Regions from separate parts of the Candidatus Nitronereus thalassa genome, predicted to be linked through region 2. Evidence: riboswitches for the same ligand, from Rfam matches in the RefSeq annotation. Region 2 holds a riboswitch; each other region holds the start of a gene.
The links. Region 2 has a riboswitch for cyclic di-GMP ahead of PPG34_RS10425 (hypothetical protein). Riboswitches for the same ligand answer to the same signal wherever they lie in the genome.
Positions count from the first base shown of each region.

Region 1: linked by a shared signal. The riboswitch ahead of PPG34_RS07060 (BREX system ATP-binding domain-containing protein) and the one ahead of PPG34_RS10425 (hypothetical protein) in region 2 are both predicted to bind cyclic di-GMP.
Region 3: linked by a shared signal. The riboswitch ahead of PPG34_RS01460 (Flp family type IVb pilin) and the one ahead of PPG34_RS10425 (hypothetical protein) in region 2 are both predicted to bind cyclic di-GMP.

Region 1 covers NZ_JAQOUE010000001.1:1,570,750-1,574,000, reverse strand. The annotation lists gene PPG34_RS07070 (SDR family NAD(P)-dependent oxidoreductase) at 1-56, opposite strand, end outside; gene PPG34_RS07065 (hypothetical protein) at 251-1,054, shown strand; cyclic di-GMP riboswitch class I at 1,228-1,330, shown strand; gene PPG34_RS07060 (BREX system ATP-binding domain-containing protein) at 1,493-3,251, shown strand, end outside.
Region 2 covers NZ_JAQOUE010000001.1:2,311,592-2,314,842, forward strand. The annotation lists gene PPG34_RS10405 (ABC-type transport auxiliary lipoprotein family protein) at 1-19, shown strand, start outside; gene PPG34_RS10410 (hypothetical protein) at 59-322, shown strand; gene PPG34_RS10415 (macro domain-containing protein) at 417-905, shown strand; gene PPG34_RS10420 (hypothetical protein) at 1,009-1,464, opposite strand; gene PPG34_RS10425 (hypothetical protein) at 1,507-1,767, opposite strand; cyclic di-GMP riboswitch class I at 2,112-2,192, opposite strand; gene PPG34_RS10430 (zinc-dependent peptidase) at 2,506-3,251, opposite strand, start outside.
Region 3 covers NZ_JAQOUE010000001.1:274,030-277,280, reverse strand. The annotation lists gene PPG34_RS01470 (TadE/TadG family type IV pilus assembly protein) at 1-556, opposite strand, end outside; gene PPG34_RS01465 (TadE/TadG family type IV pilus assembly protein) at 562-1,098, opposite strand; gene PPG34_RS01460 (Flp family type IVb pilin) at 1,341-1,520, opposite strand; cyclic di-GMP riboswitch class I at 1,619-1,699, opposite strand; cyclic di-GMP riboswitch class I at 2,176-2,258, opposite strand; gene PPG34_RS01455 (prenyltransferase/squalene oxidase repeat-containing protein) at 2,845-3,251, shown strand, end outside.

The DNA of each region.
Region 1 (3,251 bases), 740 kb from region 2:
CCGATGCCTCTTGAGGCACCTGTAATAATAGCAAAGGGACGTTTCGAATTCGTCATCTCGGGTGCACTATTCCCTGCCCATGAGCAGTGGCCTGGGGGGGCAGAGCAAAGATGAAAAGAAAGTCGGACTAATGTCCAGAAACCTCTCTCTTACATCCTAGCGTGTCTTTAGGAAACGTCAAGGTAGCCGAGAAAGAAGTCTAATCCCTATATGGGGCCTCAGTCTCCATGGCCTTTTTGGAAACCGCGTGATGATTGAACAACAAGTGCGAACAAATCTCGAACAAACCTTGGCCAAAATCGAAAAAGATTCAGATCTACTGGTGAGAACCGTTGCTGAGGCGGCGACTGCGGTGAAAAAAATTCGGACGGCGGCCAGTGTTGGTGACTTCCAAAAGCTTCGCCATGCTCTCAATGAAGCCAATCAGTTCACCGCGCAATTACAACAGGAACTGGCCTCAACGACCCAGAGTTGGAATTTTGATGAAGAGGATTATTTGGGCGGATTAGGCTTCCAGCAGGACTTGTTATCCATGGCCGAACAAATGGGCGTGGATTTGATTGAACATGAGGGAACGTTGTTTGCCTATCCGGCGTTGGTTCGAGTTCACCCTAAAGAGATGGCTGTGACGATTGACCGCGTTCGAGAAACTCGATTGCGCCCATCCTTACTGGTGAAACGCTTAAAGGATTTGCAAACCAGGCCGTATCGATTTAAACCTCACGAATTTTTGGCCATCTTGTATTCTGCCTATTCTATCGCCGTCGGGATTCGTGGAAAGCATCTGCTCGGAACAGGCATCGTCATTCCGTTAATGGAAATTTATGAATTGCTCACCATGTTGCCACGCCCAACGTTTGAATATACTCGACAAGAATTTGCACGAGATCTCTACTTTCTCGATAAAAGTGGAGTGAATCAAACAAAAAAGGGTCACCTGCTTCATTTCCATGCCAGTACTGGCATCAAAGACGCCACCAAAGTCTTGAGTGTCATTGCGCAAGGGGGCCGACTGCGGACGTATTACGGCACCTCCTTTACGTCTGCAGCGTAACCATCCTTCTTTCTCAGCCATCCTGACCAGACCAGTTGATTTCTGACCCATACGGTTGCGTATGGTGACTAAACATCCTGCCAACATGATGTTCGTTTTTGTTGTTCCCTCTCACCTCGTCTTTCTGTGCAAGGAAATTTTGATGCTTCCGATAGTAATAGTAATAGAGGTAGGAGGCGAAAGGGCAAACTGCCTGAGAGGGCAGGACGCAAAGCCAAGAGACCTGAGGAGAAGGGGAACCTTAAATTTCCTTTCAGGGTTGGTCTGGTTGCAACGTTCGACTATTCGATAGCATTGCCCCTCTGTGCCCACTTGTGGGCTCTTCGATTTTTTCTCCTCCCAACGAGTCTCGATCCAACTGATACCGCAAGGGGGCAAACTAATGATTGCATTGGCCTACATCATGTGGACGTATTTCAAGGGAAAGAGAGGATCGTCATGAACATGTCATCTCTGGATTGGTTGGAGGTCATGAGGAAAGAGTATTTCCAAAGTTATCTCCGCCAGGGAGGATCTGCGGTAAAATTTGTCGTGAGCGCCGAGGAAGAGGTTCGTCGTGCCTTGCCGCAGCTATTCAGCAAAATGGCGAAAAACGATGCCTACGTATTTGCTAAGGCCGATGCGCAATATACCAAGATTCATATGGTGGATCGTTTATTTCATAAAATTGCGAAACAAATTGATTGGGATGGATTAGCGCATTTATTCCTATCCCGGCTGTTAGTTGAAAACGGATATCAGGTGCCAGATGATCGTGCAGCGTTTAGCCTTCAAGCCATTGCTGAGCTCAATGATCGTGAAGAAATGCTACTTCGGCGTGAGCTCCGGAGTTGGTTAGAAAAAGCCATTTATCGTGATTCGGGCATGTGCCAAGAATTTCGAATGGCTATGGTCCGTCTGTGTCTGGCCCAACTTGATAGTGGTGACCCAAACCCGTTTTTGGCGAATGCCGTGAAAGAATGGCTTTGTGGGGAACTGCGTTTGATTTCCGCACTCAAAGATGCACTGATTTTCCAAAAAGTCGCGCGACACAATGCCAGGGATATGCTGGCCTCGCTGGTCTACTGGGTGAGATTGGTGGGCAAAGGTGGGTTAATCCTTACGTTAGATATTAGTCAGTATATGGTAGTGAAACGGTCAAAAGAACCTGATGCAGCCTTGAGTTATACGGCAGCGGCGGCCATGGACGCCTATGAAGTTTTGCGTCAATTTGTTGATGGAACGGATGAACTCGAAGGTTGCTTGATTGTGGTGATTGCCCCAGAGGAGTTTGTGAAAGATGAGCGGCGCGGACTCAATCGTTATGAGGCACTCAAGCTTCGGATTTGGGACGATGTCCGAGATAAGCGTCGGCAAAACCCCTTTGCACCCTTGGTCAGGATTTCAAAGGACTCGGCATCTCCCGGGGTTGCCGCGAGCGGGTTTACCCAAGGAACGCCGGTCGCTAATGGGGAGGAGATGTTGCATCGCCGGGCGATCGAAGCCTTACGGGCCGGAGTGCCCAATCGAGATGCCGTCCAAGTGTTGGGGTGCGCTCAACCTGAAATTGAAGGACAATTCCGGCGCATGCTTGAGAACGCCCAGCGAAGCGTGACCGAAGGTACGACAACGAAAGGTATCTTGTTGGATGGGGGATTCGGGACTGGAAAATCTCATACCTTGGAATATCTTCAAGAGTTGGCATTGGAGAAGAATTTTGCCTGTAGCCGTATTGTGATTAGTAAAGAAACCCCGTTGTACAGCCTGGTCAAAATCTACCGTGCCTCAATTGAAACGATCTTGATCCCTGGGAAGCGCGGTGGGACATTGGCTGAAGTTGCAGGAGAGCTGAATTTTCAGGGTCCCCAATACGCAGACTTCTATGAGTGGGTGCATGGACCCAGTGGCGAGTTGGATAGCCGATTTGCCGCCACATTATTCTTGTATGAACGAATGGCCAATGATCGAGAATTGAGCCACCGTCTTGTCCGCTTCTGGTCCGGAGACCCAATTGGTGTCGTCGAACTCAAGCGGTATCTCCAGGCCTGTAGTGCGTCGAATCCCTACACATTTGAAAAAATTTCTCAAACGGATTTGGCCTTGCAACGATTTAAATTCGCCTCCCGATTGATGGTGGCTTCGGGATATTCAGGATGGATTTTACTCATTGACGAGGCAGAAATTATTGGGCGTTACTCTCTCAAGCAACGAGCAAAGT
Region 2 (3,251 bases):
CACTGATAAAAAGTGCTAAGGGTTTTTGACATCATTCATCGCTAAGGAGGGACTGATTATGGGGTACACAAAAGACGATCTCAAAAAACTGGTTGACGAGCTAACGAAACAACGTGATGAACTCAAGGTAAAACTTCACCTGGCGAAAGCCGAAGGTCGAGATGAGTGGGAAAAGCTTGAAACCAAATGGGAAGAAGTGAAAGGAAAAATGAAAACAATGGGCGAAGAAGCTGGGGAGGCGGCTGATTCCGTCACCGCCGCCGCAGGGTTGTTAGCCGATGAAATCAAGAAAGGGTACGAACGAATAAAAAACGCGTTCTGAGATATTTCTAAGTATTGTTCATTTTCATTCAAAGCACTCCAAACTGAAAATTCACTATCTTATTTACCGGCTCACTCGCCAAGGAGGACCATTCATGATTCAAGAAGTAGAAGGGGACATTCTCTTAACCAAAGCCAATGCCATAGCCCACGGAGTGGCGCCCCATGACAATTTCGCCAATGGCTTAGCCCTGGCGCTACGAGAGCGATGGCCAGCCATGTACAAAGACTTCAAGCACGCTTGCCAAGTCTCAGAACCAAAAACAGGTGAATTATGGACGTGGGGTGGAGCGGGTGGAGTACGCATTATCAATCTGCTCACGCAAGAGCCACCACCTACTCGGGGGGGAAGACCAGGAAAAGCCAGCGTGGAAAACGTTAATCACTGTCTCAAAGCTTTGCGAAAAACCATTGAGGAGGAAAAATTCACCAGCGTGGCCCTCCCGAAGTTGGCCTGCGGCGTCGGAGGTTTGGATTGGAAAGATGTCAAACCGCTGATTGCTAAACACCTGGGTGATTTAAAAATACCCATTGTCGTGTATTCGACCTATCACTCTGGAGTAGAGGCCACCGAGAAATTATAAGGTGCGTGTCATTCCCCCAAAAGGCCGTGCAGAGGGCCAGAATCTAGGTCCTCTGCACGAACACCATGGGATAAGGAATGGTGACGAGTAGGGAAAGAGCCCACTACACAACATGGATGACTAAATTATTCAAGTGATCCATGCCGATGCAATCCACAATACAAAAGCCTCGATAACTGGTTCGCCCCTCTTCGCCTGCGAGAAAGGTGACGCTCGCTGTTTGGTCCCACATCCAGATTTTCTTCGATTCTTGCTCCCACCCATCTTTTGAAATAATCGAAACCTGATGAGTATCCCCATAGGCTAAACTGGTCACCTTTTCGCTAAACTCAAACGTAATGCGGACCACCTTTCCCTTGGGGATATTCAGGGGATTTTTCGGCCCAAAGGGCTTATTCCGATGATCCAGAAACCCTTGTTGAGACACCTTGACCGTAATCTCGACCTCTGCAGGGGCAGCACCTTCTTTGGAAGCCAACACTGCCGGGGTAAAAATCAAACTGACACAAAACAATAGCGTCGTGCCAACCGCGGACCATTTAGACAACAATCTTTGCATAGAGACCTCCTTAATTAAGGGAAACGAATTTTAATTCGTTTGTTAGCCAATAACGTTGGTTCCGATTTTTCCAAGTTCCTTCTGATGTTTTTCGACTTCCCGTTGGTGGATGGCATGCGCCTCTTCGGTGTGAATACAGTTATGCCCACAGGTGACCACCCCTTTGCCGTTCAAAAATTCGGAACATCCTGTCACCTCCACTCCACCTTTTTCTGCACCTCGAAACACATTAATTTCAAAACCAACTTCACGTTTCTCTTTCAAATTGGGACATTGTACTTCTGCTGGAACTTCTGACTTCATGATGATTCCCCCTTCCGAGAATTGAAAATTACGTGAGATAGGATCGCCCGAAACGTGACGGAAGCGACCGTTCCCACTCCCCACCCACCTCTCGTACTGGCGGAGTGAAGGGCACTCGTTGTTAAAGTCCGGCCTTGGATTCAACTAAGATTCAGCAAACAAGACGTTTGCAAGCTTATTAAGAATGGAGCCTGTTGGAGATCAGGAAGGGAATGCCACTTTCATCACAGCGGCGAACTAAATCCTGACGAAAAATGGCATAAAAAAACCCCTCAGCACGGAAGCATCCTTAAACAAAGAAGGCACTTCCTTCCTGGGAGGATTCGGAGAATCTCTCTCCTTCCTTCGGCAACCCGGCCATCAGGGTTTTTGCCTGATCCGTGGTTTTGCGTCCCCGCCTCACAGCGGGTTTGCCTTTATCGGGAAGTGGTTCTTCTTGGGTCTGCTTATGACTTCAAGAAAGTATCAGACAAATCTCACTATGTCCAAATCGGAATAGTTTAGTGGAACTTGAGACACCCGAAGGCGTTGACCACCTTCCGCTCATAAAGAATCGTGATTCAACTGAAGGAATACATCTGAATGGCAATAAAGAAATAAAACAACAAATTCAGAATGAAAAAATTTTCCTGTAGGCTGCTGACCTAACTCCCCAGAGCCATCAACACCAGTTTTCTTCATTGTCCTTTTATGGAACACAAAATACCAACTGATAAAAATCTATTGTCGCGTTTTTCATCAATTAGCCAAACAACAGTGCTTGTACTTTTTTCCGCTTCCACATGGACAAGGTGCATTTCGCCCCAGTCCTCTAGAATTTGGAACAACCATTGTGAGCAAAGCATTCTTCATACGTGATTGTGGGTCTTGGCGAAACACTTTTTCGAGCATCGTATAAAGTTCTGGGTGTTTCCGACGCATCTTGTCCGGATTTTCAAAAAAGTACTCGGAAGCCACCGCAAAAAATTCTGCCTCACTCTTCAATCCATACGGATTAATATCCGAATGATGGCTCCGCATCTTATCCATTTCTCGATGCACGAGTTTCATCCAAGGAACGACTGCGCTTTGTGACAAACCAACACTCGGCACGCCATCAACCGCACCGTCGGACTTATCCAGCAAGTGCGCAAACTCATGAATACCCACATTCTTGCGATCCTGAGGCTTGCGAAAACCTTGTAGTAAATCAGGCTTAGAGAGAATCATCATACGACTCATCGCCCCGCTTCCGACCATGCCAAGAATATCCTCATCTCCCGTACGGCCAATCTCGTATTGATCATTAAATGTCGTCGGATACAGGAGCACCTCGCTGATTTGGTCCCACTCCCACCCAGGAAACCCAAAAATCGGAATGATCGCACTCGCCGCCACCAACACACGCACCGTGTCATCGACTGAGGTTTGAATGCCCGTAATTCGTTTTTCAGAAAGAAAGATTCGCACCTCTTCCCGAAAACGGGCTTTCTCCAACTCATCGA
Region 3 (3,251 bases), 2.0 Mb from region 2:
CATAATTATTCACGGTATGCCCTGAAGCATTAAAAAATTCTTCCAAGGGGGTGACAGGTTGATGTACATAATAAACTTTGACAATAGTAAACTGGGAAATCGGGGCCGCTTGTACTTCCACGCTATCGTCATACTTTAAAAGATCGTACAAATTTTGCGGCAAATCGCAGGTTGGACTATTTGCAGGAGAATCGACGCCATTGCCTGCAATCGCATCTAATGATCCAAGTTCTTGCACCGTGCATGTTGGGTCTGGGTTACTGGCATTTTCGCCAGCGTCGGCCTTGGCAAGATATATTTTGTACAATTCTGGATTTTGCGTAAAATTAAGTGGGGCGCTTGATTCCGCCATGAGGTCCAAAAGGTCTGAACCATTTTTTAGGTCACGAGACGCTAAACTGCCCCCTTCTCTCGTAATATTGGTCACAACCGCTTGAGCCTGTATCAGCGTGCCAAAGTCCACGATTACAAAGATAATGAGGAGGGCAATGCTGACCAACACGGAAAACTCAACTGCCGCCATTCCTTTTTGATTTCGAACGATGTGATTAGCCATGGCGTTTATACCCCCTCCACTGTGAAATCTTCGTTACGATAAGTCGCTTCAGCTCTCAGAGTAATTGCTTCTGATTCTGAGAAAAATTGGCCGATAAGCGGTGTCAAAAATTGATGTTGATAGTCAACCTTGATTCTCATGTAATCTGCTGGATTACCGGCATTTGGGGCGAGTTCATCAAATGTCAAGCCACCTTCTTCGTCATCGTTTGCGCCAGCCTTCCAAATAGAAATGTCATCAGCTGGGTCAATATTCATTAACCCAATTTCACCCTTTTCATGGATGACCTGTCTGATAGAAGCATCTCGAGTTTGAGGATTTCCATTTTCATCATTTAAAACTTCCCCAACTAATGCCAAACGCATGCCTTCTCGGGTGGCATATTGGAGCGTATGTTGATGAAGAAAATACCAGCCGAATTCCATGACCCCCATTATCAAAATGACAAATGGGAGCAACATCATCGCCATTTCAGTCGTTGTGTTGCCGCGCTGGCTTTTGATTGCACGAGAGGGTGAGATCTGCGTTGTCTTCACGTTCATAGTGGTTCCCTCAATATTCCCAGTCGACTTTTTCCTCGGTCCCAATCCATGGGGATGGAGGAGCACCTCATGCGAAAAGGCGGCAAGGAACAAAAATTTTTATAGTCGTGTGTGCTGGTTGGTAGATCCATACAGGCCACTATTTATCCCAGCCTTCCCTGCGTAATCCCTTTGAGACCTATCCGATGCGAAGATCGGATAGGTTCTCAGAGGGGAACAACCGAAGGAGCTTACATTGCAGATTAGCTGGCCGTAGCAGCCGCCATATCGTTGGCAATGGAGTTGAAGGTATTAGACACCGTGGTACCTAATTGAGTCACTGCTGTCACAATCGCGGCAGCAATAAGAGCAGCCAACAATCCGTACTCAAGAGCGGTAGCCCCTTCTTCATCCCGAATAAACTGCATGACAGAATTCGTCATATCGAATCTCCTCACGGGCACGATAAATAAAGAATATTGCCGAAACGGGGTGGCCCGTATTTCCACCAGCCTCGGCTATCCCCTTTTCCTATTCCTCCTCCGGCAACCCGGCTTTCAGATCGCTGACCTGATCCGTGGCTTTGCGCCCCCGCCTCACGACAGGTTTGCCTTTATCGGGAAGGGGAGCCCGACTAGGAAGATGTTTTGATGTCAATAGTAGATGTTCACGTTGCCAGCACAAATCTCGCTTGCTACTAGACTGGGGTTCCACTTCCCGAGGGGCTGGCTGAGCAAAGGATTTATGGCCCCGCGGAGGAACGATGCCAGTGCTTCTTACTCCACAGCCAAAACCAAAGGAACCGTAATCTGAAAGATTGGATTTACGTTTATTTACTTCTAGGAAAGGACCTGTTTTTAAATATTTTTGGGAGAGTAGCGCACAATGCCGTTGGGAACCTTTAACAAGAACCCATGGCTTCAAAACAGAATATTTCGATGTAATGATGGAGCTTAGAGAAGAGGAGTGTTTCCACTGATTATTGTGGGATTCACATGGATTATCTTCAGGCAGCAACCAATACCAAGTGGTCATAGAAATCTCCTCTTAGAGCAAGCAGGAGAACTCCATCCCTATGGGTGGCACTGCATCCCTTCCTTCGACAACCCGGCTGTCAGCTGAAATTCTTCTGACCCGTGGCTTTGCGTCCCTGCCTCACGACAGGTTTGCCATTTCGAGAAGGAGTTCTCGATTCACTATTAATTTCGTACTAATGCATCCAATTCTGCTATCGGTTTGCCCTTCTAAAACCTTGCGTCCCACCTAGACCATCTTTGAAGAGACAAATAAAAGGATAAGGCTTAGAGCTTTAATTAAAATTTTCAGGCTCAAGAAAATCGCTTCAACATCACTCGCTTCTGTACTCCTATCGGCTTGATTTTGCCTTCCCTTGATTAGCATTCACCCTAGGTAAAAATGATGTATTTGTCCGGTTTTCTTGCTGTAAATTCTCTATCAATTCATGGCGTTCTTTAACTCAAATGACCTCCAAACTTAATTAAGTATTCATTCCCTTTGAAAAAAACCTTTCACGTATTTCAATACCTGGAGTACGAGATTCCCTAGGAGAACAATACCCTGACAGTTAAAAATAAAGTCCTTTCACATTCAAACCGAAAATTCCATTGCCAGAGCTCACTCTTTGCCCCCATTTTTGACTCCATTAATAGTTTGGCAAGGACATGGTTAACGCATGAGATCCTATTACATCCAAAATACAAGCAATTGTCCTAGGGCTTAAGGGCACGCCAGCACTGGAAAGTTTCTGTGGAAATTCTTCTCAATGAACTTCGCACTCGAATCCGTCCTAACGGAGGGTTCCTGTTCACTACTCAAGGTGAGGATCGTCCGGATGCTACGGCCTGGGGCACCATCATCCTTAGTCACTTTAAACACGACGCACAAGTCCTCCAACGCTCCCGAGATTACTTAACCTCCTTTCAAATGCCAGACGGTCGGGTAAGTCTTTCTCCCGATCACCCCGAATCTTTTTGGCCAACCCCAATTTCAATTTTGGCTTGGGAAACATCGAAATCCCATCATGTGTCGCGAGAGAAAGCCATCCAATTTCTACTAAATTCCTCAGGAGAGCATTGGATAAAAAATCCTGAAACACCTTTAGGCCATGACCCCTCTTTAAAGGGATGGCCCTGGATTGGCCATACCCACTCATG